2 regions of the Caballeronia sp. NCF2 genome follow, and region 2 is predicted to be linked to the other one. Evidence: riboswitches for the same ligand, from Rfam matches in the RefSeq annotation. Region 2 holds a riboswitch; the other holds the start of a gene.
The links. A riboswitch is a leader RNA that binds a small molecule or an ion and turns the genes downstream of it on or off. The one in region 2 is predicted to bind manganese.
Positions count from the first base shown of each region.

Region 1: it holds a riboswitch for manganese, as region 2 does, so the genes downstream of both, NCS02_RS01065 (sodium:calcium antiporter) here and mntP (manganese efflux pump MntP) in region 2, are expected to answer to the same signal.

Region 1 covers NZ_JALQDN010000001.1:222,368-237,477, reverse strand. Annotated here, with positions in the region: gene NCS02_RS01105 (aldo/keto reductase) at 1-929, opposite strand, end outside; gene NCS02_RS01100 (flagellin) at 1,173-2,333, shown strand; gene fliD (flagellar filament capping protein FliD) at 2,536-4,098, shown strand; gene NCS02_RS01090 (flagellar protein FliT) at 4,117-4,416, shown strand; gene NCS02_RS01085 (tetratricopeptide repeat protein) at 4,586-6,940, shown strand; gene vioA (dTDP-4-amino-4,6-dideoxy-D-glucose aminotransferase VioA) at 6,943-8,091, shown strand; gene NCS02_RS01075 (ATP-grasp domain-containing protein) at 8,125-9,246, shown strand; gene NCS02_RS01070 (class I SAM-dependent methyltransferase) at 9,243-10,094, shown strand; gene NCS02_RS01065 (sodium:calcium antiporter) at 10,239-11,249, opposite strand; yybP-ykoY riboswitch at 11,338-11,513, opposite strand; gene NCS02_RS01060 (ABC transporter substrate-binding protein) at 11,677-13,272, shown strand; gene NCS02_RS01055 (MBL fold metallo-hydrolase) at 13,279-14,352, opposite strand; gene NCS02_RS01050 (MerR family transcriptional regulator) at 14,458-14,880, shown strand; gene aceK (bifunctional isocitrate dehydrogenase kinase/phosphatase) at 14,915-15,110, shown strand, end outside.
Region 2 covers NZ_JALQDN010000064.1:168,651-183,760, forward strand. Annotated here, with positions in the region: gene NCS02_RS23885 (amino acid permease) at 143-1,519, shown strand; gene NCS02_RS23890 (amino acid aminotransferase) at 1,569-2,768, shown strand; gene NCS02_RS23895 (hypothetical protein) at 2,773-3,144, opposite strand; gene NCS02_RS23900 (hypothetical protein) at 3,266-3,514, shown strand; gene NCS02_RS23905 (hypothetical protein) at 3,567-3,890, shown strand; gene NCS02_RS23910 (glucose/quinate/shikimate family membrane-bound PQQ-dependent dehydrogenase) at 4,049-6,550, shown strand; gene NCS02_RS36340 (hypothetical protein) at 6,592-6,714, opposite strand; gene NCS02_RS23915 (outer membrane protein assembly factor BamB family protein) at 6,844-8,544, shown strand; yybP-ykoY riboswitch at 8,645-8,811, shown strand; gene mntP (manganese efflux pump MntP) at 8,820-9,389, shown strand; gene NCS02_RS23925 (DUF6632 domain-containing protein) at 9,355-9,786, opposite strand; gene alr (alanine racemase) at 9,961-11,064, shown strand; gene pdxR (MocR-like pyridoxine biosynthesis transcription factor PdxR) at 11,096-12,553, opposite strand; gene NCS02_RS23940 (FMN-binding negative transcriptional regulator) at 12,640-13,266, shown strand; gene NCS02_RS23945 (LysE family translocator) at 13,270-13,893, shown strand; gene NCS02_RS23950 (PAAR domain-containing protein) at 13,950-14,210, opposite strand; gene NCS02_RS23955 (hypothetical protein) at 14,227-14,541, opposite strand; gene NCS02_RS36345 (RHS repeat-associated core domain-containing protein) at 14,694-14,951, opposite strand.

The DNA.
Region 1 (15,110 bases), on a different contig from region 2:
TCGTCGAGCAGATGGATATCGTCGGCTGCGAGTTGCAGGCGCGTCGCGGCGGCCAAGCTCTCCAGTTGCGCGACCGACGTGGCGCTGGCGATCGGCGCCGTCACGCTCGGGCGCGCGATCATCCACGCGAGCGCGACCGTCGCGGGCGCCGTGTCGTTGCGTTTCGCGACTTCGTCGAGCGCGTCGAGAATCTCGAGGCCGCGCGGCGTCAGATACTTTTCGACGCGCGAGCCGCGCGCCTTGTGCTGCGTGTCCGCCTTCGACCGATATTTGCCCGACAGAAAGCCGCTCGCGAGCGCGTAATACGGCACGACGGCGATCTTGTGCTGTTCTGCCACCGGTTCGAGACCGGTCTCGTAGCCCCCGCGGTCGTAGAGGTTGTATTCGGGTTGCAGAATCTGATACGCCGGCAAGCCCGAATCCTTCGCGACTTTCAACGCCTCTTCTAGCCGCTCGCCCGTGTAGTTCGACGCGCCGATCACCCGCACCTTCCCCGCCTTGATGAGCGTCTGATACGCGTCGAGGGTTTCGTCGAGCGGCGTGGTTTCGTCGTCGTAATGGGAGAAATAGACGTCGATGTAATCGGTCTTGAGACGCCGCAGCGAATCGTCGACGGCCGCCGCGATGTTCGCCGCCGAGAGCCCGGCGCGCGTGGACAGCTTGCCGACTTTCGTCGCGAGCACGACCTGGTGGCGCTTGCCGCTTTCCCTGAACCACTTGCCGATGATCGTCTCCGATTCGCCGCCCTGATGCCCGTCGACCCAGGCGGAATAGACGTCGGCCGTATCGATGAAATTCAGGCCGTGGTCGACGAACGCGTCGAGGATCGAGAACGACGTGCGCTCGTTGGCAGTCCAGCCGAACACGTTGCCGCCGAAGACGAGCGGCGCAACTTTCAGTTCCGATGTGCCGATATTGCGTGTCTGCATGTGCGCTCCGAATGCGTCTAGAGGGACCAAAAAGCATACGCGCGAAATCGGCGCCTTGCCGGGCAAGGCTTCGCGGCCTCGCAACAGAATTCGTTACACAAATCGTTTGCGCGGGCCTTAAGTTTTTTTCGAGGGGCCCGATAACCACAAGTAGGCGGCCGGCTATCACCGAGCGCAGGACCGCCAGGCAACTTACTCGGTGCTTTAGCCAAAGCCAGATACAGTCTCCCAGGAGAGAACAAAATGATCGGTATCAACAGCAACATCAACTCGCTGGTTGCACAGCAGAACCTCAACGGCACGCAAAGCGCGCTGTCTTCGGCGATCACCCGCCTCTCGTCGGGCAAGCGCATCAACAGCGCTGCTGACGACGCAGCAGGTCTCGCGATCTCGAACCGGATGCAAACGCAGATCAACGGCCTGAACCAGGGCGTTTCGAATGCGAACGACGGTGTGTCGATTGCCCAGACGGCTTCGAGCGCGCTTTCGTCGATGACCTCCAGCCTGCAGCGTATCCGTACGCTGGCCGTGCAAGCCGCTAGCGGCTCGCTCTCGTCGAGCGACCAGGCTTCGTTGCAGAAGGAAGTTTCGCAGCAGATCGCCGAAGTGAACCGTATCGCTTCGCAAACGACGTACAACGGCCGCAACATTCTTGACGGTTCGGCTGGCAGCCTGAGCTTCCAGGTCGGCGCGAACGTCGGTCAGACGATCAATCTGGACCTGAGCCAAGACATGGGCGCGAACTCGCTCGGCGGCGGCATGGTGCAGAAGGGCAACACGCTCGGCACGTTCTCGAACCTGTCGCTGTCGTCGAGCGGCGCCTACGCCTCTTCCGGCGCGACGATCACCTCGATCAACGTGCTGTCGGACGGCAAGGGCGGCTTCTCGTTCACCGACCAGAACAACGTCGCGCTGAGCTCGACGGCCGTCACGGCCATCTTCGGCTCGGGCACCGCAGGCACGGGCACGGCTGCAGCACCGCACGAAAACACGCTGACGTTCAGCACGAGCATTGCCGGTTCGATGGGCGCATCCGTGAGCTCCGCGATCACCACCCTCAACGCGTCGATCAACAAGATCAACAAGCCGGACACGGTCGCGAACCTCGACATCAGCACCACGACGGGCGCCAACGTCGCGCTGGTCTCGATCGACAACGCACTGCAGACGCTGAACAACGTGCAGGCAACGCTGGGTGCAGCCCAGAACCGTCTGAGCGCAATCGCTTCGTCGCAGCAAGCCGAATCGACCGACCTGTCGTCGGCTCAGTCGCAGATCACCGACGCGAACTTCGCGCAGGAAACGGCGAACCTCAGCAAGGCTCAAGTGCTGCAACAGGCTGGTATCTCGGTGCTCGCGCAAGCGAACTCCCTGCCGCAGCAAGTTCTGAAGCTCCTCGGCTAAGCGGTACGCCAAGGTAGCACCCGACGCCGGATCTTCATCCCGAAGATCCGGCGTCGGGCCGTCCCGGCGACGAAACCACGTTTCGATCTCTTGCGTGTGCGCCCGCGTTCACGAGCGCACACGCAAGAGTTTGTTTCCCGCAACGAGCAGTTGACTGCGATCACGCGCAATCAGGCGACAGCGCGATACACGGAGTTACCCGATGTCCACGATCAGTACGGCCACCACGGCGGCGACCGCCGCGCAGACCCAGGCGTCCGCGAACGCGGCGCTTGCCGAAGCAGCGCAATCCATCATCAGCGGCGCGACGGGCAACTCGTCGATGGACGTCAACGCGCTCGTTACCGCGATGGTCAACGCGAAAACGGCCGGCCAGAGCGCATCGCTCGCCGCCGCGCAATCGAACGACAACACGAAGCTCTCGGCGATCGGCACGCTGTCGTCGGCGCTCTCGACGCTGCAAACCACGATGACGAGCCTGACCGACGGCTCGCTGATGTCGACCTTCACGACCAACGTGACGGGCACCGGCATCACCGCATCGGGCGCCGCCGGCGCCGTGGCGGGCAGCTACGACGTGACGGTCTCGCAGATAGCGAAGGCGCAATCGCTGACGTCGACCGGCTTCGCGACGGACGAAAAGCTCGGCACCGGCACGATGCAGATCAGCGTCGGCTCCAAGTCGATGTCGCTCAACATCACGAGCAGCAACAACACGCTTTCGGGCATCGCCGCCGCGATCAACAACGCGTCCGGCAATCCGGGCGTGAGCGCGACGATCGTGACCGGCACGGACGGCCAGCATCTGGTGCTCAACTCCACGACGACGGGCGCGTCGAACGTCATCTCGACCACGATCACCGGCGCGGCCAGCGGCAGCGACCTGAACAAGCTCGGGGTCTCGTCGACGGCCGGCGCAAACGGCGCGGCGTCCACGATTTCCGACGATTCCGTCACCAACGGCTGGTCGCAAAGCGCGACCGCGCAGGACGCGATGTACAAGGTCGGCGGCGTCGCGGGCACGAGTTCGAGCAACACGGTCACGAGCGCGATCAAGGGCGTGACGCTGAACCTGACGGCGGCGGCGGTGACGACCCCGGCGAGCACGCAGACGGTCACGATCTCGCAGGACACGTCGTCGATTTCGAGCGCGATTTCGAACTTCGTCAGCCTCTACAACACGGTCGTCTCGACGATCAACTCTTATACGTCGTTCAACAGCAGCGCGTCCGCGGGCTCGCAGGGCGGCGTGCTGCTCGGCAACTCGGCGGTCAACACGATCAAGAATCAGCTTTCGGCGATCATCGGCAGCGCGGTCGGCAAGGGCAGCGGCTCGATCTCGCTGGCGTCGCTCGGCATCAGCCAGGTTTCGTCGCTCGATGCGACCGCGGAGCAGCCGGCCGGCACGCTGACCATCGACAGCGACAAGCTCACCGACGCGCTGACGAACAACGCAACCGGCGTGTCGCAGCTTTTCAACGCGATCAACGGCGTCGGGGCGCAGCTGACCGACAAGATTTCGAGCTATCTCAGCACGGGCGGCCTGCTCACGTCCGAGACGGATTCGATCAACAAGGATCTCGCCAACATCTCGACGCAGCAGACGACGCTGACCAACTACGCCGCGCAGCTCACGTCGGACTACAACGCGCAGTTCACGGCGCTCAATACGCTGATGGCGAGCATGAACCAGAACACGCAATATCTGACGGCGCTCTTCGGCGGCACGAACAGCGCGGGCGCGATGGCGACCAACAAGTCCTAAAAGCGGAGAACCGGCACGATGAACCAGGACGCTCTCGTCGAACAACTGTTCGCACTGACGAAAGACATGGAAACGGCGGCCACGCTCGCGGACTGGCCGCGCGCAGCGGAGCTCGATGCCGCGCGCACGCCGCTTTTGCAGGCGCTGACGCGCGAGCAGAGCCCGCAGGCGCTCGCGAAAATCCGCGAAATCCAGGGTATCGACGCTGCCGTGCTCGCGGACGCGAGCGCGACCCGCACCGGTCTCGCCGCCGAATATCACGCGGCGATGAAGCGCGTGAACGCCGTCAACCGCTACCAGCAAGGCGCGCGGTTCTAGAAACACCGCGCTTTCGCTTCAGTTTTCCCCCGATGCCCGCTTCACGCGGGCATTTTTTCGCCCGCTGGCGATCCCCCGAATTACGGCGGCTTTCCCGCTCATCTCCGCGCTTCGGTTTGGCGGCCTCGCTTGGATAATCAGTTCAATCGCAAGGAGCACGCCGAAGATCATGAGCATTTCCCTACAGGTTCCGGACGCCACGACGCTGACGCCGGAGCAACAGTTCGAGCAGGACATCGCGACCGTCATGCAGTCGGCGCTGGAGAATCATCACGCCGGAAATCATGCCGACGCCGAAGCGCTCTATCGCGCGATTCTCGATCACAAGCCGGATCACGCGGACGTGCTGTACAACCTCGCGGTTCTCTTTATCCAGACGCAACGTCCGGACGACGCGGTGCCGCTGTTCGAATCCGTGCTCGGCCTGCGTCCGGACAACGGCCAGTACTGGGTCTCGTACATCGACGCGCTCGCGCGCACCAATCAGACGCAGGCTGCCTGGTTCGCGGTTGAAATGGCGCAGCAGCGCGGCGCGCGCGGTCCGGCGATGGACGGCCTGATCGAGCGCCTGTCGCACCCGAATGGCTACGCGGCGGCCGTGCTCGCCGAGGCCTCGCAGCTCGCGCGCCTCGCGCCGAAGACCGTCGATGGCAGCGCGGACGACGCGTCGCAATCGACCGCCGGCAAGCGCGGCAATCCCACGCCGCAGGACCTGAACCAGTTCGCGTCGCTCTACAACAAGGGCCGCCACGAGGAAGCGATCAAGCTGGCGCGCGTGCTCGTCGAACGTTATCCGCATCACGTCGGCGCGCAGCGTTCGCTCGGCCTGGCGCTGTACTCGCACGGCCGCTTCGTCGAAGCCATCGAGCCGCTCGGCCGCACGGTCGAGCTGGAGCCCGCGGACCAGCATTCGCGCATGCTGTTCGCGAGCGCGCTGCAGGTTCATGGCGACAACGTCGGCGCCGAGCGGCAGTGCCGTCTGGTGATCGCGCGCGACCCGAATCACGCGGAAGCGCATCGCGTGCTCGGCGTGTCGCTGTCGGCGATGCGCCGTCACGCCGAAGCCATCGAAGCCTGCGAACGGGCGATCGAGCTCGCGCCGAAAAACGGCGACATGCACGGCGCGCTCGGCGTCGTGCTGATGGACGACGGTCAGATCGCGCGCGCCGAAGGCACCTTCCGCAAGGCGCTCGAGTGCAACCCGATCGACTTCATTTCGCACAGCAATCTGCTGTTCTGCCTCACGCACCGTACCGATCTGACGCCCGTCGCGCTCTTCGACGAACATCGCGAATTCGACCGCCGTCACGGCGATCCGGCGCGCCGCCTGTGGCGCGCGCACGAGAACGCGAAGGATCCGCACAAGACGCTGCGCGTCGGTCTCGTGTCCGGCGACTTGTTCCGCCACGCCGTCGCATCGTTTCTGGAACCCGTGCTCGCATTGCTCGCGAAGGATCCGGGCATCGAGATTCACGTCTACAGCACCCATGCGCGCGAGGATTCGACGACGCAGCGCCTGCGCGGCCACGCGCCACGCTGGAACGTCGTCTCGGGCTTGCCGGACGATGCGTTCGTCGAGAAAGTGCGCGCCGACGGCATCGATATCCTGATCGACCTGTCGGGCCATACCGGCCGCAACCGCCTGCGCGCCTTCGCACGCAAGCCCGCGCCGGTCCAGGCGTCGTGGATCGGCTATCCGCAGACGACCGGCGTCAGCGCCATCGACTATTACTTCGCGAACCGCACGCCGCATTTCTCGCCGATCGACGACCAGTTCGTCGAAAAGATCGCGTACCTGCCGGCGGCGGCGCCGTTCCTGCCCGATGCGAATTCGCCGCCGGTCAATCTGCTGCCCGCGCTCCACAAGGGCTACGTCACGTTCGGCAGCTTCAACCGCGTGTCGAAGCTGCGCCGCGAAGTGATCGCGCTGTGGGCGCGCGTGCTGCACGCCGTGCCGGATTCGAAGATGCTGATGGGCGCGATGCCCGACGACAGCGCCGTCGCCGAACTGGGCAAGTGGTTCGCCGAAGAAGGCATCGCCGCGGACCGGCTTTCGCTGCTCAAGCGCTCGAACGTGTCGGTGTATCTGCAGCAGCATCATCAGGTCGATCTGTGTCTCGACACCTTCCCGTATGCGGGCGGCACGACGACGCTGCACGCGCTCTGGATGGGCGTGCCGACGCTGACGCTGCTCGGCGACACGATGCCCGGCCGCGCGGGCGGCACGTTGATGAGCCAGGTCGGACTCGAATCGTTCATCGCACGCGACGCGGATGAATTCGTCGCGAAGGGCGTCGCGTACGCAAGCGATCTGAATGCGCTCGCGGCCCTGCGCACCGGCATGCGCGAGCGCTGCTCGGAATCGGCGCGCTTCCGTCCGGACGTGATCGCCGCGAGCATGAGCCACGCGCTTCGTCACATGTGGCAGCGCTGGTGCGCCGGCCTGCCCGCCGAATCTTTCGATACCGAACTCCTCGCCGCCGCGCCCGCCGCAGCGAATTCAGCAGCCACCACGCAAGGTTGATCATGAGCGCCATTCCTCTCTTTCGCGAGCAGCCCGCCATCGACGAGCGTATCTTCGTCACGCAGCCGCATCTGCCGCCGCTCGACGAATTCGTTCCGTATCTCGAGAAGATCTGGGAAAACAAGACGCTGACCAACGGCGGCCCGTTTCATCAGCAGCTCGAACAGGCGCTGTGCGAATACCTCGGCGTGCAGCACCTCGCGCTGTTCTCGAACGGCACGATGGGTCTCGTCACCGCGCTGCAGGCGCTGCGCATCACGGGCGAAGTGATCACCACGCCGTATTCGTTCGTCGCGACCGCGCATTCGCTGCTGTGGAACGGCATCAAGCCGGTGTTCGTCGACGTGGACCCGGTCACGCTGAATCTGGATCCGCGTCAGATCGAAGCCGCCATCACGCCGCAGACCACCGCGATCATGCCGGTGCACTGCTACGGCCAGCCGTGCGACGTCGAAGCGATCCAGGCGATCGCCGACAACTACAACTTGAAGGTGATCTACGACGCCGCGCACGCGTTCGGCGTGCGCAACGAGGCGGGCAGCATCCTCACGCACGGCGACCTGTCGGTGCTGAGCTTCCACGCGACGAAAGTCTTCAACACGTTCGAGGGCGGCGCGATCGTCTGCCCGGACGCGAAGGTGAAGCAGCGCATCGACCATCTGAAGAACTTCGGCTTCGTCAACGAGACGACCGTGGTCGCGGCCGGCATCAACGGCAAGATGAGCGAAATCAATGCGGCATTCGGCCTGTTGCAGCTTCAGCACATCGATCGCGCGCTCGCGCGCCGTCAGGAGATCGACGCGCTGTATCGCACCCTGCTCGCCGACGTCGACGGCATCGTGCCACTGCCCGGTCTCGCGGGCGGCGCGACGAACCACTCGTATTTCCCGGTGCTCGTGCAAAGCGACTACAAGCTGACGCGCGACGAGCTGTATCAGCGTCTGCGCGATCACGAGATTTTCGGCCGCCGCTATTTTTATCCGCTGATTTCGGATTTCCCGATGTATCGCGGCCTGCCCTCCGCGCAGCCGAGCCGACTGCCGAACGCGCAGGAAGCATCGCGCAAGGTGCTGTGCCTGCCGATCTATCCGGCGCTCGCGGACCGCGACGTCGAGCGCGTCGTGGACGTGATCCGCGCGGCCAACGTCTAAGGCCCAGCAGCCCGGCGCACGCAGGATCGACCCATGCACGTGTTTCTTCTCTTCAGCGGCACCAACGATCGCGCCGTCGTCGCGCTGCTGCGCGCGATCGGCAAGCTCGGGCAACAGGCGGCGGTGATCGCGCGTTCGGCCGCCGATCCGGTTCTGTCGAGCGCGTATCGCGATCTCGTGGTCGCCGTGCGCGAAAACGACACGCTCTCGGTCCCGCTGCTCGCCGGTTATATCGCGCAGGCGAAGGCGAAGTTCGGCGCGCGCCGCGTGACGCTCGTGCCGATCTCCGAATTCTTCAACACCTTCCTGCTGAATCACAAGGAAGCGCTGGAATCCATCGACGGCGTGCATGTGCCGCTCGTCGATCCGTCGCTGTACGCGAAGCTCACGAACAAGGCGAGCGCCACCGAGTTCTTCGCGCGCGAAGGCATCGCGCCGCCGCCCGAATACGCGGGCATCGACGATGCCGTGGTGCCTTTCGTCGCCAAGCCGAAATGCAACGTCGACGGCAAGCGCGTGCTTTATCCGGTGCTCGTGAAAAGCGACGCGGACCTCGCCGCTTTCAAGGCGAGCGAAGATCCGTCGCACTATTTCTTTCAGCACTTCGTGACGGGACGCAGCTTTTATCTGCTCGCCTATTTCGCGCGCACCGGCGAAGTCTTCTGCTCGTCGCAGGAAAACCTCGCGCAGCAGCCCGGCGGCAAGTCGATCGTGCTCGCGCGCACCGCCGATTTTCATGCGAGCGATATCGGCGTGAAGCTGCGGCAGGCGCTTTCGCAATGCGGCTATTTCGGCTTCGCGATGATCGAATGCATCGTCGGGGACGACGGCGCGTACTTCATCGAAATGAATCCCCGTCCGTGGGGACCGCTCGACCTGTGCCTGAACCACGACTGCGGCATCGTCGAAGCTTTCGTGGGCGACTGGGCGACGGAAGATGCAACCGCTTATCAAGGCCGGCGCCTTTCGCGCGCACGCCACGCCACGTATCTGTGGACGGGCGGCATCGTGAACACATGGCGCCGGCGCCGGACGACCGTGCATCGCTATGGCAGCGAAGCGCGTCTCGCGGGCGCTGCGTTGCGCGCCCTGGCCGGCGACGTCTATCTCGCAAGCGACAGCTGGCGAATCTTTTACAAGGAACTATGGAAATGACCTCTGGCGCCACCGCAGTCAAGGAGCGGCTCGCTCAACTCTACGGAGAAGTCTCCAAGCACTCGGGGTATCAGACGATCCCCGACTTCGTCGCGAGTACGCTCGGTTATCAGGAGACCATTCAGAGCCAATGGCGCGGCGACCGCAACCGCCTCGACTGGATTCTCGCGCATCGCGCGCCGCAAGCCGGCGAGCGCTGGGCCGACTTCGGCGCGAATACGGGCTTCTTCACGTACACGATCGCGCATGCGCATCCCGATGCGCGCGTGACGGCGATCGAAGCGAACGCCGAACACGCGAGGTTCCTGCGCGAACTCGGCGACGCCTTCTCGATCGGCAATGTCGACGTGCATCACGAAGCGCTGCCCTTCGATGGCCTCGACAAGCTGTCGGACATCGACGTGCTTTTGCATCTGAATGTGCTGCATCACGCGGGCGCGGATTTCGACCGCGAATATGTGACCGGCGCGCACGACTTTCCGGCGTATGCGGTCGCTTATCTGAAGAAGCTGCGTCAGGCGTCGCGCTCGCTCGTGTTCCAGCTCGGCTGCAATCTGTGGGGCGACAAGACGCATCCGCTGCAGCCGGGCGCGACCGATGCGGAGCGTCTCGCGTATGTGTCGAAGCTGCTGACGGACGCCGGCTGGCGCATTCGCGATCTCGCGTACGCGAAGAAGACGACCGACGCGCCGATCGCCTATGCCGATCTCGGCAAGGACGTCATCGAAGCGCTGAACGGCCAGCACGGACAAGCCGAACTGCGCCTCTTCGCCGACGCGCTCGCGCCGTATGCGCTGGAACAGCACATCGGCGAGTTTTATCGGCGCGCGATTTACATCGTCGATTAATTGACGGACGGCACTAAAGTTATCGGCGCACCTGCCGATAACCCCTATAAGAACAACAAGAACGACGTGCCGGTTTTCTCGGCGCGCTGCTTCGCTCTTCGATGCCCGCCTCGCGCGGGCATTCTTCTTTGTGCCGCAGCTTTGTCAGCGCCCGAGCGTCAACGCGAGATAGGCCGCGTACAGCACGCCGTTGCCGAGCAGCGCCCACAGCACGACGCCGTTCTCCTTCGCATTGAAGCGCAGCCACGCCGCCGCCGCGAGCGTGATGAGCACGCCCGTCAGCACTTCGATACGCGGCTCCCACGGCGTCAGCATGATGCCGATGGCCGGCAGCAACGTCCCTTGAAACACCATCGCGCCGGTGATGTTGCCGAACGCGAGCGTGTCCTTTCCTCGGCGCGCCCACAGAATGCTGTTCACTTTCTCGGGCAGTTCCGTCGCGATCGGAATGATGATGAGCGACAGCAGCAGCGCCGAAATTCCCAGCGCATGCGACACGCCCTCGACGCCGTGAATGAAGCCCTTCGCGCCGCCGACGAGCAGCACGATGCCGAAGAAAAACTGCAGCATGATCGTGCCGAGCGACGTTTTCAAACCGAGACGCGAAGCGAACAAGGCCTCGGGCGCTTCCGTTCCGTGTCCGCCCTCGACGAGCTTCGCCGAAGCCTTGAACGTCGAAATCACATAAACGATATAGAGCGCGACGAGCCCGACCGCGAACAACGCGCGCACTTGCCACGCGTGATGCGGCACGAACATCGCGGCGCACGCGATGAGAAACGCGACCAGAAAGAAGTTCAGATCGCGCACGAAGCCGCTGCGCTCCGGCACGATGCGCCCGCTCATGCCGCGCGACTTGAGGATCGCGAACGTCATCAGACACGTCGAAAGCGTCGCGAGCATAAGCGGCGCGCCGAGAATCGCGCCGACGCCGATCTCTTCGTTGACCGCACGGCTCGTCGTGCCGCCGAGCAGCGCGATGATCGGCACCGTCGTCTCGGGCAATGCCGTGCCGACCGCCGCGAACAGCGATCCGGTCACGCCTTCGGAAATGCCGAGCCGTTCGCCGAGATGTTCGAGCGCATTCGTGAATAGCTCCGCCGCGACCAGGATGATCGCGAGCATCAGCGCGAGTTCGAGAAAGAGCATCGTCATGCGGCACCTCGCATCGAAACATGCGACGGGTGCGCGAGCGTGCGCGGGAAACGGGGATGTTGTAGTTGTGGGGACACGATGATTCCACGGCCGGACGTCGAGCGAACCACGATGCGCCACGCGCCGTCCGGCCAGGAACGACATAGCGCATCGATGGTCTCGCCAAACCGTTCCGGTCGAACGCGCCACGGCAGCAGGGCCGAGGATGTTGACGCGTTCTCCTTCGCTCGCGAAGGAAGGCTACTCCCCAAAGAAGGCGCAAGTTTAGCCCGATGCGCCCCGTTTCGGCAACCCGCGGAATAAGCGTATGCCGATCGGATCGTTGTCGTCGACGGATGCATCCGCTAATCTGGCCGCGCCGGGCGCGTCGCTTGCTGCGCGTGCTCAAGCTCATCCACGAACAAAAATGAAGATCACGGGAGATCTCATGCGTCTGAAACTCTTCGCCGCGGCCGCCGCGATGGCCATGCTCGCCGCGCCGATGCTCGCGATGTCCAAGCCGCTCACCGTCTGCACCGAATCGAGCCCGGACGGCTTCGATGTCGTGCAATTCAATTCGCTCGTAACGACCAACGCATCGGCGGATGTCATCTTCAATACGCTCGTCTCCTACGACGAAGCCGCGAAGAAGGTCGTGCCCTCGCTCGCGGAAAAGTGGGACGTGACGAGCGACGGGCTCACGTACACATTCCATCTGCGCCCGAACGTTCAGTTTCAGACGACCGATTACTTCAAGCCGACGCGTCCGCTCAATGCCGACGACGTCGTGTTCACGTTCTCGCGCATGCTCTCGGACGACAATCCGTGGCACAAGATCGCTGGCGCGAGCGGCTTTCCGCACGCGCAGTCGATGGGCCTCGTGAAGCTCATCAAGGCCGTATCGAAAGTCGATGACCATACCGTGAAGTTCGAGCTCAACGAGCCGAACGCGACCTTCGTGCCGATCCTCACGATGGGCTTCGCATCGATCTATTCGGCCGAATATGCGGACAAGCTGCTGAAGGCGAACCAGCAGGTCGATCTGAACAGCAAGCCGATCGGCACCGGCCCGTTCGTGCTGAAGAGCTACACGAAAGATTCGGTCATCCGCTACGACGTGAATCCGTCGTACTGGGGCGCGAAACCGAAGATCGACCGGCTGATCTACGCGATCACGCCCGACGCCGCCGTGCGCGCGCAGAAGATCAAGGCGGGCGAATGCCAGATCGCGCTGTCGCCGAAGCCGCAGGACGTCATCGACGCGAAGAAGGACAAGTCGCTGAAGGTGAGCGAAGCGCCCGCATTCATGACGGCGTTCGTCGCGCTCAACACGCAGAAGAAGCCGCTCGACAATCCGAAGGTGCGTCAGGCGATCAACATGGCCTTCGATCGCACGACCTACATGAAGACCGTGTTCGACAACACGGCGACGCAAGCGGTGAATCCGTATCCGCCGAATACGTGGAGTTACGACAAGAGCATCGAGGCGTACAAATATTCATCCGCCGATGCGAAGAAGCTGCTCGCCGATGCGGGCTTTCCGAACGGTTTCGACACGACGATCTGGGTACGCCCGAACGGCAGCGTGCTCAATCCGAATCCGAAGGCGGGCGCGGAATTGCTGCAAGCCGATCTCGCGAAAATCGGCGTGAAGGCGCAGGTGAAAGTGATCGAATGGGGCGAACTCATCAAGCAGGCGAAGCAGGGTCAGCACGACATGCTGTTCATGGGCTGGGCGGGCGACAACGGCGACCCGGACAACTACATGTCGCCGCTTTTCAGTTGCAACGCGGTGAAGTCGGGCATCAACTTCGCGCGCTATTGCGATCCGCAACTGGACAAGCTCATCGCCGATGGCAAGTCGACCGCCGATGTCGCCAAACGCACGAAGTCGTATGTCGATGCGCAGAAGATCATCCACGATCAGGCGCTGTGGATTCCGCTCGTCTATCCGACGGCGGCGGCGCTCACGCGCGCGAACGTCAGCGGCTATAACGTGAGTCCGTTCGGGCGCGTGAATTTCGGCGCTGTTTCCGTGCAGTAAGCGAAGTCAGGCCGGCGTGAAGCGGATCACGCCGTCAGCGCCGGTCTGACGTTTCAGCGTGCCATCGAGCCAAAGCAGATTCAGATGCGCGAGCGCTTCGCCGAGCGCGAACGTCATCTGATGGATATCGAGCTTGCGCTTGAACATGAGCGGGACGATGTCTGCGGCGCTGCATGGCTTTTGAGCGCACGCGTCGCGCACTTCCGCCAGCCGCGCGCGATGATGCTCGCGCAATTGCCCGATGCGCGTTTGCACGCCGCGAAACGGCTTGCCGTGTGAGGGCAGCGCGAGCGTATCGGCGGGCATGGTTTCGTAGCGGCCGAGCGATTCCAGATACAGCGCAAGCGGATTGCCTTCCGGCTCGACCGCGAACACCGACACGTTTGTCGAAATGCGCGGCAACACCATGTCGCCGGAAATGAGCAACTTGTCGGCGGCGCAGAAAAGCGCGCTGTGCTCCGGCGAATGGCCGTAGCCCGACACCACTTCCCAATTGCGCGCGCCGATACGCATGACATCGCCATCGCGGATACGCCGATATTCCGGCGGAATCGACGGCACGAGCGTCGGGTAATAGCTATCGCGCTTGCGCAGCGCATCGAGCGACGCTTCGTCGGACAGGCCGTGCGCCGCGAAATGCGCCGCCGCTCGCTCGCCGCCCGCGTTCGAGCCGTCGCCGGCGGCCATCACGCGGCCCATCGCGTATTCGCCGAGCGACATCCACAGGCGCACGTTCCATCGATTCTTGTCGCCGCCCGTGCAGATCCAGTCGGCAAGTCCCAGATGATCCGGATGACAATGCGTGACGATCACACGCAGCACCGGCTTTCCATCGAGCACGGAATCGAACACGCGCTCCCAGTTCGCGCGGATCGTATCGCTCGAAATGCCGCAATCGACGACGGTCCAGCCTTTCACACCGTCGATTTCATCGGCGAGCAGCCACAGATTGATGTGATCGAGCGCGAACGGCAGCGGCATGCGCAGCCAGAACACGCCCGGCGCCACTTCCATGACGCCGCCCGATTCGGGCAGCCGGTCCGCGAAAACATAGTCGAGCTGGTGTTCGAGTGCGTTCATTCGGTGCCTGCCTCCGGGTTTGCGCCGCGTTGCAATTTGGCCAAGTTGACGATAACGTAAACGTCCATTCTAACGTTGCGCGCGCATTTGCGCTGCCGGCCGGCAATGACCCAACCGACGCATTACACGATCACCGAACTGGCGCGCGAGTTCGACATTACGCCGCGCGCCATTCGCTTTTACGAAGATCAGGGGCTGCTCGCGCCGAAGCGCGAAGGCTCGAACGGCCTGCGGCGTGTGTATTCGGCGCGCGATCGCACGCGCCTCAAGCTCACGCTGCGCGGCAAGCGGCTCGGTTTCACGCTGTCGGAAATCCGCACGCTGCTCGATCTGTATGACTCGCCTACCGGCACCGCGACGCAGCTACAGGCTTTCGTCGATACGATCGCGGCGCATCGCGAAGTGCTGCAGCGTCAGCTCGAAGACTTGAACACGACGCTCGCCGAACTTTCCGCGTATGAGGAACAGGGCCGCGCGCTGCTCGCGGCGGGCGCGGAAAAGCGTGCGCGCAAACCCAAAGCGGCATAACGCGTGACTCCCGCACAGGAAGCGCAGGGTCGATATGAATCATTTCCCCAAGCTGCTCTCGTCGCAAATCGGCTTCGATGTCGCCAAGACGATACTCGAAGGCTTCGAGCATCATTACCGCGTGTTCCGCGAAGCCGCGATCAAGGCGAAGGAGCTATTCGAGCGCGGCGACTGGCTCGCGTTGCAACAACTGGCGCGCGATCGCATCGCGTCGTATGACGATCGCGTCA
Region 2 (15,110 bases):
TTTTTGCAGCGGCTTGTGGGGTCATCCGCACGAAAAAACAACAGTTTCTTACCAAAAAGCAGACTAAAAGGTCGGATCAAACGATACGCGCGATCGTTCGATCCATGAACGCAGTAATTTTTGCAGTGCAACAGACATCGACATGGCTTCACCCACGACGAACGAAACACCCTCGCCGCACACACTCAAACGCGGACTCAAGAGTCGCCACATCCAGTTGATCGCGCTCGGCGGCGCGATCGGCACCGGGCTTTTTCTCGGCGTCGCGCAGACGATCAAGCTCGCCGGGCCATCCGTGCTGCTCGGCTACGCGATCGCCGGGCTGATGGCGTTCTTCATCATGCGTCAGCTCGGCGAGATGATCGTCGACGAGCCGGTTGCCGGTTCCTTCAGCCATTTCGCCGATAAATACTGGGGCCACGCCGCCGGTTTCATCTCCGGCTGGAACTACTGGGCCATTTACATTCTGGTGAGCATGGCGGAGCTGTCGGCCGTGGGCATCTACATGCAGTACTGGTGGCCGGGATTGCCGATGTGGATATCGGCGCTCGCGTGCTTCGTGATCGTCAACGCGATCAATCTGACGAGCGTGAAGTCCTACGGCGAGACGGAGTTCTGGTTCGCGATCGTCAAAGTGGCGGCGATCGTCGGCATGATCCTGTTCGGCGGCTGGTTGCTCGCGTCGGGCAAGGCGGGGCCGGAAGCGAGCGTCGCGAATCTTTGGCGGCTCGGCGGCTTCTTTCCGAACGGCGTGCACGGGCTCGTCATGTCGATGGCCGTCATCATGTTCTCGTTCGGCGGGCTGGAGCTCGTCGGCATTACGGCGGCGGAAGCGGAAGACCCGTCGCGCAGCATTCCGCGCGCGACCAATCAGGTCATCTATCGCATCCTGATTTTTTATGTCGGCGCGCTCGGCGTGCTGCTGTCGCTTTATCCGTGGGACAAGGTCGCGACCGGCGGCAGTCCGTTCGTGCTGATTTTCCGCGAGATGAACAGCACGGTCGTCGCGAACGTGCTCAACGTGATCGTGCTGACGGCCGCGCTCTCCGTGTACAACAGCGGCGTCTATGCGAACAGCCGCATGCTGTACGGCCTCGCGCAGCAAGGCAACGCGCCGCGCGCGCTGCTCAACGTGAGCGGACGCGGCATTCCGCTCGCGGCGCTGGCGGTGTCGGCGCTGGTGACGGCGGCGTGCGTCGTCATCAACTATGTGATTCCGGGGCGCGCGTTCGGCCTCTTGATGGGACTCGCGGTGTCGGCGCTCGTCATCAACTGGGCGATGATCAGCATCATCCATCTCATGTTCCGCCGGCAGAAGCGCGCGAACGCCGAAGCGACCTCGTTTCCGAGCTTTCTGCATCCGTTCACGAACTACGTCGTGCTCGCGTTTCTCGCGGGCATCGTCTGGGTGATGTACGAGATTCCGGATCTGCGCCTGTCCGTGTACCTGATTCCGGTCTGGCTGGCCGTTCTCGGAATCGGCTACTATCTCAAAACTCGGGCCGCGCGCGGAGACTGACGCGGCCGCGCTTGCTGATCTCTCGTCCTCTCTCGTCCTATAAGTCACCATGTTCGAACATATCGATGCTTACCCCGGCGACCCGATCCTGTCGCTGAACGAAAACTTCCAGAAAGATCCGCGCACCAATAAGGTCAACCTGAGCATCGGCATTTACTTTGACGACGAAGGCCGTCTGCCCGTGATGCAGGCCGTGCGCGAGGCGGAACTGTCGATCCTGAAAGACCTCGGCCCGAAACCGTATTTGCCGATGGCCGGTTTCGCGCATTATCGCGACGCCGTGCAGGCGCTCGTGTTCGGCAACGACAGCCCGGCGCGCGCCGATGGCCGCATCGCGAGCGTGCAGACGCTCGGCGGATCGGGCGCGCTGAAGGTCGGCGCGGATTTCATCAAGCGCTACTTTCCGAAGTCGCAAGTGTGGGTGAGCGATCCGACGTGGGAGAACCATCGTTTCATCTTCGAGCGCGCGGGTTTCGAAGTGAACACGTATCCGTATTACGACGAAGCCACCGGCGGACTGCGCTTCGATGCGATGCTCGACGCCATCGACAAGCTGCCCGCGAAGAGCGTCGTGCTGCTGCACGCGTGCTGCCATAACCCGACGGGCGTCGATCTCGATCAGGCGCAATGGGTGAACATCATCGACGTGCTGCAAAAGCGCGATCTGCTGCCGTTCGTCGATATGGCGTATCAGGGCTTCGGTTCCGGTCTCGACGACGACGCGTTCGCCGTGCGCGAACTCGCGCGCCGTGGCGTGCCGGCGTTCATCGCCAATTCGTTCTCGAAGAATTTCTCGCTGTACGGCGAGCGCTGCGGCGGCCTGCACGTCATTTGCGACGATGCCGCCGAAGCCGATCGCGTGCTCGGCCAGCTGACGAGCGCCGTGCGCGCGAACTACAGCAATCCGCCGACGCACGGCGCGAAGATCGTCACGCATGTGCTGAACACGCCCGAACTTAAACAGTCGTGGGAAAAGGAACTCGCGTCGATGTGCCAGCGCATCGCGCGCATGCGTCAGGCGATCCACGACGGATTGAAGGATCACGTTCGCGGCGAGATGCTCACGCGGTATATCAAGCAGCGCGGCATGTTCACGTACACGGGTCTGGTCGCGGATCAGGCCGACCGGCTCAAGGAGGAATTCGGCGTGTACATCCTGCGCTCGGGCCGCATGTGCGTCGCGGGCCTGAACGACAGCAACGTGCAGATCGTCGCCGATGCCATCGGCAAGGTGCTGGCGGCGAAGTAAATCGCTACATCGCGGGACAGGACAGCACTTTCTGCGGCGGAAGGCTGCCCGGTCCCGTATCGACTTTCGTGCCGCGCGGCGGCGTCAGAATGAGCCGCACGGCACTCGTGCCTTCGTTCGCGAGCACGTAGACATCGCCGCTTCCTTCCGGCTGCCAGTACACGCGATACACCTCGCCGTCCTTGTACACATGCAGCGCGCCGTGCCGCACGGCGCCGCCCCGCCAGAAATTCACGCTTTCCCCTTCGCGCAGCGCGATTATGCCGTCCTGCCCGTTCGTGGCGCTTTCGAGCGTGCCGCAGACGGCGTCGTCGGCGCGTGCGTGCGTGCAGACGGCCAGCGCCGCTGCGCATAGAAACATCGTTTTGCGATTCATCGGCTATCGACTCCCGGAAAAAGCGCGTGCGCCGTCCCGCGCTCCTCGCAAGATACGCGCCGACGTTCCTCCGCGCGTGTGCTACTTTGAATGGAAGCAGCATTCGATCATGGAGGGCGACATGACTGTGATCGCGCCGGTCGAAAGAGCGGACTTCCTCGCGATTCTCGCGCGCCATCGGCTCGACGAGAGCGATTTTCTGGTGCACGAAGGCGGCGCGTCCGATGTCGTGGACGATGTTTATCCGTTGCAGGGCGTCGTCACCATTACGCGACGTTCCACGTTGAAGGAACGCGAATATCGCATCGGACACGGCACGCAATGGACCGCCGCGTTCGAAAAAGACTTGAACAAGGGCGTGTTCAAATGAACGGGCACGCGCACGCAGTTTTTTCACGCACTTTTTTGAAGCGGAGCAGGCGATGAGACCGACCGAATTCAAATCGTTCAAGGCGCACGTCGCGATGATGCTGCGCGATCTGCCGCGCGGCGTGACGGCCGATCTCAGCGATGTCGCCGTCGCGTACTGGAACGGCACGCAAGTGGTCGGCGCCTATTTGCGCGACAACGGCCGCCTCGACGAAGACTTCGATTTCGACGAAAACGCCTGGGGCGTCTGGCGCGACGATTTCCTCGCGTGGTTCGATGCGCCGCGTTTCTCCGAACGCGCCGATCTGAAGGCGGCGTTCGTCGCAGGCGTCATGCCCGCGAGCGCGCACGGCGGGCTCTGGCCGCGGGCGCTGTGATCTAAGCTTCATTCGGCAAGTCATCCGTAAGCACGCCTTGCACGCGCCCGTTCCCCGCCGAACGGCACAGCGATTGCTCCGTTCCTCCACGCGACAGCGTCCGAACCACGACCGCGCGACGGCCGTGTTCCGCCTTTCATCGTCACGGAGGATTCAGCATGGCTGGCAACGGCAGACTCAGTCCGCTCACGTTCTTTACGGCCATTGTGTTTATCGTCATCGGCGTGTTGCTGGCGGCGGGCGGAGCGTATCTCGTTGCACTCAAAGGATCGTGGTACTACGTGATCGCGGGTGCGGCCATCGTGCTGACCGGGCTCTTGTTGTTGATCCGGCGGCGCTCCGCATTGCTGCTTTTCGCGCTGTTCCTGTTCGCCTCGACGATCTGGGCCGTCGTCGAAGTGCGTTTCGATTTCTGGCAACTCATGCCGCGCCTGTGGATCTGGCTGCTGCTCGCGATCTGGCTGCTGATTCCCTTCGTGCATCGCGGCGCGTTGTTCGGGCCGCCTTCGACATCGCGCGCCGCGCGCACGCCCCTCGCCGCCGCGATCATCCTCACGCTGCTGCTCGGCGTCGGCACCTGGTTCAATCATCCGCACGACCGGCCGGGGCGCATCGACGTGAACGTCGCCGCCGACGCCAATCAGCCCGATGCCAACGCCGCGACCGGCCGCGCGGCGGGCGACTGGGTCGACTATGGCGGCTCGCCGCTCGCGCAGCGTTACGCGCCGCTCGCCCGGATCACGCCGGATAACGCGCATCGGCTAAAGGTGGCGTGGACGTATCGCACCGGCGACATGCCCGGCCCCGACGATCCGACCGAAACCACCGACGAGAACACGCCGCTCAAGGTCGGCGACACGATTTTCCTGTGCACGCCGCATAGCAAGGCGATCGCGCTCGATGCCGCGAGCGGCAAGGAAAAGTGGCGTTTCGATCCGCGGATTCGGAGTCCGATCGGGTTCAAGCATTGGGAGCACATGACTTGCCGGGGCGTCGCTTATTACGATGCGTCGATGCATCCGATGCCCGCTGCCGCCGCGCCCGAAGCCAGCGCGCCCGCCGAAGCCGATGCGGCCTCCGCGCCTGCCGACGCATCCGCCCCCACGGAAGCCTCCGCGCCCGTGCAGACGCCCGCGCAAACCACGGCGCAGGCCGAATGTCCGCATCGCCTGTTCCTTCCGACCGCCGACGCCCGCCTGATCGCGCTCGACGCGGACACCGGCAAGCCGTGCGCGAGCTTCGGAAAGAACGGTGCAATCGATTTGCGCGCGAATATCGGGCCGTTCACGCCGGGCGGCTATTACTCGACCTCGCCGCCGGCGGTGTTCCGCAATCTCGTGATCGTCGGCGGTCATGTGACCGACAACGAATCGAACAACGAGCCGTCGGGCGTGATCCGCGCGTTCGACGTCAATGACGGCCATCTCGTCTGGAACTGGGATCCAGGCAATCCGGACGCCACCGAACCGATCGCGGCGGGCGGCACTTATGTGCGCAATTCGCCGAACATGTGGTCGATGTTCAGCGTCGACGAAAAGCGCGGCATGATTTTTCTGCCGATGGGCAACCAGACGCCCGATCAGTGGGGCGGCGAGCGCACGCCACAGGCCGAGAAGTTCGGCGCGGGCGTCGTCGCGCTCGATGCCGCGACGGGCAAGCTGCGCTGGAACTATCAGTTCACGCATCACGATCTGTGGGATATGGATGTGGGCGGGCAGCCGACGCTCGTCGATCTGCAGACGGCGCAGGGCACGCAGCCGGCGCTGATCGCATCGACGAAGCAGGGCAGCATCTACGTGCTGAATCGCGAAACCGGCCAGCCGATCGTGCCGATCAGCGAAGTCGCCGTGCCGGGCGGCGCGGCGAAAGGCGATCACACCGCGCCGACGCAGGCCGTTTCCGCGCTCAACTTCAACCCGCCGCGCGTGACGGAAGCGGACATGTGGGGCACGACGCCGTTCGATCAGCTTTGGTGCCGCATCAAGTTCAGGAGCCTGCGCTACGACGGGCCGTACACGCCGCCGTCGGAGCAGGGATCGCTCGTGTTTCCGGGTAACTTCGGCGTATTCGACTGGGGCGGGATTTCCGTCGATCCGGTGCGGCAGATTCTGATCGCGAATCCGGACTACATGGCGTTCACGTCGAAGCTGATTCCGCGTGACAAGATTCCCGAGGACAACGGCGAGAAGAAAGGCAGCGAAACGAGCGGCATCAAGCTCGCGCGCGGTACGCCGTTCGGCTTTGAGATCAGCGCGTTTCTTTCACCGCTCGGGATTCCGTGCCAGGCGCCGCCGTGGGGCTACATCGCGGGCGTCGATCTGCGCACGCAGAAGATTGCGTGGATGCACAAGAACGGCACCATCGTCGACAGCGCGCCGCTGCCGATTCCGATGCCGCTCGGCGTGCCGAGCCTCGGCGGGACGATCGTGACGGCGGGCGGCGTCGCGTTCCTGACGGGCACGCTCGATCAATACGTGCGCGCCTACGACGTGCGCGACGGCAAGAAGCTGTGGGAGGCGCGTCTGCCGGCGGGCGGTCAGGCCACGCCGATGAGCTACGCCGATGCAAGCGGCAAGCAATATGTGCTCGTGACGGCGGGCGGTCATGGCTCGCTCGGCACGAAGGCGGGCGACTATGTGATCGCCTATACGTTGCAGTGAATGCGAAAAAAAGCGCGGGAATTTTCTCCCGCGCCTGCACGTTACGTCCGGCGATAAGCCTCGGCCATGAGCGCGCTGACCTTGGCGCGCGCGCTCAGCGCATTGCGGACGGCGGCGACGATGAAGGAAACGAGGGCGATCGGCGTGGCAGCGATGATTCCCATGATGAACTCCGTACTAGGGGTAACGAACTAGGTAATAACCCTAGGTTAGCACATTATGACGCATTGCAACAAATATCTTTCGGGGAATTGACCGTACGCAAAGGCGAAACGCTCTGAAGGAGCATCCAGATGAAGACGCACTTTCCGGCTCGTATCGCGGCGATCGGCGCCGTTGTGCTCATCGCGGCGATCGTCGTTGCGTGCAGTGGCGGTTCCGGCGATAGCGCCACTTCGTCTGCGGCGAGCGGCGGCGCGCCGGCGGCGGCATCGGACCCGTCGGGGGCATCGAGCCCGGCGGGGGCATCGGCGCCTCTGGCTGCGGTGTCGAAAGATGTCGTCACCTGGCACAACGACATCGCGCGCACCGGACAGCAACTCGCGGAAACCGTCCTCACGCCGGCGAACGTCAATCAGCGTACTTTCGGCAAGCTCGCGCTCTTTTCCGTCGATGGCGCCGTCGACGCGCAGCCGCTCTTTCTGGCGGGCGTACCGATCGCGGGCGGCACGCGCAACGTGCTCTACGTCGCGACGGAAAACGCCAGCGTCTACGCTTTCGACGCCGACAGCGGCGCGGTGCTGTGGAAAGTCTCGACGCTCGGCAGCGGCGAGTCGCCGAGCGACGACCACAACTGTCATCAGATCACGCCGACCATCGGTGTCACGGCGACGCCGGTCATCGACCGGACGCGCGGCCCGAATGGCGCGATGTATGTCGTCGGCATGTCGAAGGATGCGTCGGGCGCGTATCACCAGCGCATTCACGCGCTCGATGTCGCGACGGGCGCCGAGCTCTTCAACGGCCCCACCGAAATCCGGGCGACGTATCCGGGCAACGGCGCGGGCAGCCAGAACGGCACGCTGACGTTCGATCCCGGCCAGTACGCCGAGCGCGCGGCGTTGCTGCTGCTGAACGGCGTCGTCTACACGGCGTGGACTTCGCATTGCGACTTCATGCCGTACACCGGCTGGGTCATGGGCTACGACGCCGCGACCCTGCAACAGGCGAGCGTGCTGAACCTCACGCCGAACGGCCAGATGGGCTCGATCTGGATGAGCGGCGCGGGCCTCGCATCGGACGGCCAGGCGATCTTTTTCCTCGACGCCAACGGCACCTTCGATCCGACGCAAAACGCGCAGGAGATGCCGATCAACGGCAACTTCGGCAACGGTTTTTTGCGGCTGGAAACGTCGCCGCTCAGGGTGCAGGACTATTTCGAGCCGTCGAACACGGTGCAGGAGTCGAACGAGGACGAAGATCTCGGTTCCGGCGGCGCGATGGTGCTGCCGGACTTCACCGATGCGGGCGGCACGGTCCGGCATCTGGCGATCGGCGCGGGCAAGAACTCGACGATCTACGTCGTGAACCGCTTCTCGATGGGCAAGTTCGATTCGAACGCGGACCACATCTATCAGGAACTCGTCGGCCAGATTCGTGGGGCGATGTTCGGCGCGCCCGCGTATTTCAACAACACGGTCTATTTCGGCGCGGTCGGCGACAGCATTCGGGCGTTCGCGGTCAGCAACGCGTTGCTTTCGGCGACGTCGACGAGTCAGACGTCGAATGCGTTCGGCTTCCCCGGCGCGACGCCGAGCATTTCCGCGAACGGCACGACGAACGGCATTCTGTGGGCGGCGGAGAACGGCGCGACAGGCGCGCTGCGCGCCTACGACGCGGCCAATCTCGCGCGCCAGCTCTACAGCAGCAACGACGCCGGCACGCGCGACCAGTTCGGTGCGGGCAACAAGTTCATCACGCCGATGATCGCGAACGGCAAGGTGTATGTCGGCACGAAGAACGGCGTCGCCGTGTTCGGGCTGTTGTCGAAATAGGATCGGCGCGCGAACGCGGCGCCGGGCGTGACGCCGCGAGCGCGCCGCAACCAGCCGAAACGCCGTGGAACGGTCGCGAAGTCATGTTAAGCTCTCGGTTCTTCGCTGGGGAGTAGCCGGCTTTCCTGCACAGGGAAAGCGCTCATGTCAACACGCTCGGTCGTTCAGGCCGTGGCATGAGCAGCCATCAAAGGTTGGCAAGACCATCGACAGAATTCGCGACCGGTCGGGCGCGCGTTCTGTCGTTCCATCTTGCCCGACCAGAGCGCTACTCGATGAATCTCGCCTCCACAATTTTTCTAGCCTTCGCCATGTCCACCGACGCGTTCGCCGCAGCCGTCGGCAAGGGCGCGACCCTGCACAAGCCGCGCATCGCGGAAGCGTTGAAGACCGGCGTGATCTTTGGCGTGATCGAAGCCCTGACGCCGCTCGTCGGCTGGGCGCTCGGCAGGGCGGCCGCGCAGTATGTCACCGCGTGGGATCACTGGATCGCGTTCGGCCTGCTCTTCCTGCTCGGCGCGCGCATGATCCGCGAAGGTTTCAGCAGCGTGAGCCACGAAGCGGAAAAGCCCAATTCGCATTCGTTCTGGGTGTTGGCGCTCACTGGTTTCGCGACCAGCATCGACGCGATGGCGGTCGGCGCGGGCCTCGCGTTCATCGATGTCGATATCTTCTCGACGGCCGCGACCATCGGTTTCGCGACGATGCTGATGGTGACGATCGGCGTGATGGTCGGCCGGCTCGTCGGCGCGACGATCGGCAAGCGGGCGGAAATCGTCGGCGGGCTGATTCTGATCGGCGTCGGCAGCGTCATTCTGGCCGAACATCTCGGCCATCTCGGCTGAGGATGCGCGCCTTGCCGCCGCGCGGCGTGAGAATCGCGAGCACGGCGGCGACGATGAAAAGCGCGGGCACGTCACCCGCCAGATGACCGAGGTGGCGCCCCGCGCCGCCGAACGACTGCACGGCCATGATCGCGCCGTGCACGACGCTCGACCACACCGTGAACCAGATGAGGCTCAGATGCCTCATCGGCTCGCGCGATGCGATCAGCAGGAAAACGCCGAGCGTCGCGTAGATGCCGACGATCATCATCGCGTATTCCGAATGGCCTTCGTGGCCGGCATCCCACGCCCATCCAGAAGGCCAGAGCAGCATGAGCGGATAGAAGGCGAAGAGCGCGATCAGCCCGACGACGGCGAGCACGATGCGCAGGCAGGCGAGGCGACGGGCGTCGTTCATGGCGGCTCCTTGGCGGCGCGACATGAGCGACAAGATACCGCGAATCGCACCGCGAAAGCCATCGATGGCGGCAGGCGTTTCCACCAAAAATCGGCGCAAATAAAATAACGACGACTGCCATTAGGTCGATACGATTCATCATTCCACTGCCTTCAACCACAAATCCAGCACGTCATGCCACGTCCGATTTCCGCGCGCATCCATCTCGACGCCATCCGACAGAATCTTCAACTTGTCAAACGCACGGCGCCGTCGTCGCGCGTGTGGTCCGTCATCAAGGCGAATGCTTATGGTCACGGCATCGAGCGCATTTATCCGGCGCTCGCTGAAGCCGACGGCATCGCGCTGCTCGATCTCGATGAAGCCGTGCGCGTGCGCGAGCTCGGCTGGAAAAAGCCGATTCTTTTGCTCGAAGGCGTTTTCGAGCCCGCGGATGTCGAAACGGCGGATCGTCACCGGCTCACGGTCACGGTGCATTGCGACGAGCAGCTTGCGTTGCTGAAGGCGGCGCGGCCGAACGAGCGCATCGACATACAGTTGAAGATGAACTCGGGCATGAACCGGCTCGGCTATCGGCCGGGCGAATTCGTCGAGGCTTGGAAAAGGGCGTCGGATATCGCGGCGATCGGCTCGATCGGCCTGATGAGTCACTTCGCGAACGCCGACGAAGGCGCGATCGACTGGCAGATAGACGAATTCGAAGCGGCCACGCGCGATCTTCCCGGCACGCGCTCGCTGTCGAATTCGGCGGCGGTGCTGTGGCATCCGCGCGCGCATCGCGACTGGGTGCGGCCGGGCACGATCCTCTACGGCGCCTCGCCGACGGGCTGCGCGCGCCACATCGAGCATTTCCCGTTGCGCGCGGCGATGACGCTCGAGAGCCGCATCATCGGCGTGCAGACGCTCGCGGCGGGCGAGACGATCGGCTATGGCCGCACTTTCACCGCGGATCGCGCGATGAAGATCGGCGTGGTCGCATGCGGCTACGCGGACGGCTATCCGCGTCACGCGCCGACGGGCACGCCCGTCATCGTCGATGGCGTGCGTACGCGCATCGTCGGACGCGTGTCGATGGACATGCTCACCGTCGATCTCACGCCGTGTCCGGCTGCGGGCATCGGATCGCCGGTGGAACTATGGGGCGAACGCGTCCGGGTCGATGAAGTGGCCGAACCGTCCGGCACGATCGGCTACGAGTTGATGTGCGCGCTCGCGCGGCGCGTGCCCGTCGCGATCGACGCGGGCGTTTCGAATCGGGCAGAAGCGCATTCGGCATGACGCTCACGATGACGCGTCTCGAAGGCAGTGCTTACGTTCGAAAATGCGCGATCACATCGGCGAGGATTTCGATGCCTTTGCGGATCTGCTCGACCGGCACGCTCGCATAGCCGAGGATGAGCCCGGCCGTCCGGTTCGACGTGCCGCCGCACGGCGCGACATGAAGCGGCGACACCGGATAGACGCCCACGCCCTTCGCATGCGCGGCGGCGACGAGCGCGGCTTCGTGCGCCGCGTCGATGAAGGGCAGCCACAGCGTGACGTGCAATCCGGCAGCCGTGCCCGTCGCGTGCGCGCGCTTCGGAAGAAGATCGGCGATGGCGTCGAGCAAGGCCGCGCGCCGCCGTTCGTATTCGCGCCGCACGCGCCGCACGTGACGCTCATACGCGCCGCTTTCGATTAGCGCCGCGAGCACGCGCTGATCGATGACGGCCGAATGACGATCCGCGAGCCGCTTCGCCTGACGGAACGCCGGCACGAGATCGTGCGGCAGGATCATGTAGCCGAGCCGCAGATGCGGCGAAAGCGCCTTCGAAAACGTGCCGATGTAGATCACGCGGCCATTCGTATCGATCGATTGCAAGGCGTCGATCGGGCGCTGGCCGTATCGGAACTCGCCGTCGTAATCGTCTTCGATGATCCACGCGTCGTGCCGTTGCGCCCATTCGAGCAATTCGAGACGGCGGCCGATCGGCAGCACGCCGCCCAGCGGAAACTGGTGCGATGGCGTCACGTAGGCGAGCCGCGCGCGTCCATCGGCGGGAAGGCGGCGCGTATCGAGACCGTGTTCGTCGACGGGCACCGGCAGCGCCACGCCGCCCGATGCCTCGAAGCAATGCCGCGCGATCAGATAGCCGGGATCTTCGAATGCGAAGGCGTCGCCGGGATCGAGCAGCAGGCGCGCGCAAAGATCGAGCGCCTGCTGCGTGCCGTTCACGACGACGATCTGATCGCTATCGCAGACGAGCCCGCGCGCGCGGCCGAGATACGCCTGCAACGCGCGCCTGAGCGACGCATCGCCTTCGGGCGCGACGTAATAGAGGCTGTCCGGTTGATGCAGCAGTTCGGCCTGATACGCGCGTTTCCAGATCAACGAAGGAAAGTCGCGCGCGGACACTGCGCCGTACAGGAAGTTGATGCTGCCTTTCGTCACTTGCGCGAGAACGGGCATCGGCAGTGTAGAAACGCGCCGGCCATAGGCGGAAAGGGCGGGCGCGGTGCGTTCGGCGCGCGCGGGAATCGGCGGCGCGAGCGGCATCGGCGGCGTGGCGACTCGCGCCACGCGTCCCGCCGACGTGACGAGAAAGCCCTCCGCCGCGAGCTGTTCGTACGCTGCCGTGACGGTCGTGCGCGAGACGCCGAGATCGGCCGCCAGCGCGCGCGTCGAAGGTGCGGGAGCGCCGGCGGGCAACGTGCCATCGGCGATCTGGGCGCGCAGCAGATCGTAAATGCGCCGTCCGGTGCCGATGGCGTCTTTCAACTGGACCATGAAAATTGCTCGAAACTGGATCTTCTTATTGTGCCTGTTTCGGGCGATAGTGACGGGGTTCCGCCACTTTCCATCGGGCATCCAGGATGTATATTCCGCCGCATTTCGCCGAGACTCGCCCTGAAGAGCTGCATCGGATCATTCGTGGGCATCCGCTCGGAATGCTGGTGACGCACGACGCCGCCGGTCTCGACGCCAATCACATTCCGTTCGAGTTCGATCCGGCGCAGGGCGAGCATGGCTTGCTGACGGCGCACGTCGCGCGCGCCAACGACGTGTGGCAGCGTTGCCCGGGCGGCACGCCCGTCATGGTGATTTTTCGCGGCGCGGAGGGTTATGTCTCGCCGAACTGGTATCCGAGCAAGCATGAGACGCATCGGCAAGTGCCGACGTGGAACTACGAAGTCGTGCACGCGCACGGCGTGCTCACCGTGCGCGACGACGAGCAGTTCGTGCGCGGTCTCGTCGCGCGTCTGACGCGGCGGCACGAGGCGAACGAGCCGAAGCCGTGGAAGATGGGCGATTCCGAGCGCGAATTCATCGATGGGATGCTGCGGAATATCGTGGGCATCGAAATCGCGGTGACGTCGCTTGTCGGCAAGTCGAAGCTGAGTCAGAACAAGGAAACGCGCGATCGGATCGGTGCGGCGGATGCGCTCGACGCGCGGGGGAAAGGGGAGCTGGCACGGGTGATGGGGCGGGCGGGAGACTAGTTCATGGCTTTTATTGCTTTTCTGATCGCGGCGATCGTTCTCGCCATTACGCCCGGTCCGGGCCTCGCGTATGTCGTGGCTCGCACTGTCGCTGGTGGTCGTTCCGAAGGCATGGCGTCGTGTCTCGGCACGGCGGTGGGCGGTCTCGTCCATGTGGCCGCGGCGGCGCTCGGGCTATCCCTGTTGATCGCGCGCTCGGCGACGCTCTTTAGCGTCGTGAAGTACGTCGGCGCGGCGTATCTGATTTATCTGGGCGTTCGGCTTCTGTTTCGCGAAGGCGAAGCGGGCGGCGTCGCGCCGGTGGCATCGCACGGTGCGCGGCGTGCGTTTCGCGAAGGCGTCCTGGTCGAAGCGCTCAACGTCAAGACGGCGCTGTTTTTTCTCGCCTTTCTTCCGCAGTTCGTTTCGCCGGGGCATGCGCTGATTCCGCAACTGGCGATGCTCGGGAGCATTTGCGTCGTGCTTAATACGCTTGTCGACGTGGGCGCGGTGCTCGCCGCTTCGCGTCTGCTGAAGTCGAGCGCCGCACGCGTCGCGCGCGCGAGGATGCTCACGCGGACCTCGGGCGTCGTCATGCTGGCATTGGGTGGGTATCTCGCGTTTGCGCGGAGGGCGATCCCGAGTTAGGGAACCGGCCTCACGCGATTATCTGTTCTTCGCATGACCTTCCCTGAAGAGGGCTTCTAATCAATACTGCCGTGACTTTCGACGGCAAGCACACGGCTGCCGCAGGCGGTCAGATGCCCATCCAGCGCGACGCCATTGCCGTTCGTGTCGATCAACATATCGGAACACTGAATGATCGGGTTCGTGCCGTGTTCGGGGCATGTCACCAAGTCGCCCATTCTCGCGACCCCGCGGCCCTTGATGTCCATCGTGTCGGAGCCCGTGATGATGCGGCCGCCGTGGGTCGTTGCGTCGCCTATGCATGCGATTGAAGTCATTTTCGTTATCGTGCGGTTAGAGGTTTTTCCAGATCGGTTCAGCGCTTGCGCCGGACAATTCGAAGATGAAGAATTTCACCGCGTCGAAATAGTTGGTGAATATGCAAGGATTGAACGAGGCGCCTCGCTCGTCGACGCATACGACCCAGTAACCATCTTCCTCGGACAGGCGCAACTCTCCAAACCCGATATGCGGGTCGTCACCTAAGCGGTAGGAATCACGCCTGATACCGCGAGCGCCAAGTTCAGCGGCGATGGCGTCGAGTAGCCTTTGCTGGTCGATGCCTTGACCAACATGAATCTCGTACGCCTTCTTGAGATGAATATCCATCGATCAACTCCTTTGTTCATCGTCGTCTCAAGAAGGCCCGTAGCTTTTCTTGCTCGACGCTAACGACATGTTCACCCACGGCAAGACCACCGGGCAGACGTGTATCTTACGGACGCTCCGTCCTTCTGGCATGTTTCCATTGTCGAGTCTCTCTAGCGGCCTTCGATGATTCTTCGAATGCGACGATTCGATTCGTCTACCTTGACTTGAATATCCCGATCCGCGGCAACGGCGTTGAGTCCGCCCGCAAGGTCAATCAGGTCCTTCGATATGAATCTGCCCGTCGCCGGATCATCGTACCGATGCCGGTTGTAATGAAGCCCCGTCTGACTTCGCCTGGACACAAACTCCTCGCGGGCAGGCCGCAGTCCCTTATCCAGCAAGCCGTCCAGCTCGACGAGCTCATGCACGAGAGAATTATTTTTGTAGACGCGATTCTAGACGCTCATCGGTAGCCCGAACTATGCGACTCGTCCGAGTAACGCTTGCTCGTTACCCGCAGTGGCTGACGGCGGCCGCAGGCCGACCGCAGACGCGGCGGAACTTGGCCGAAGCACACCGATGCGCCA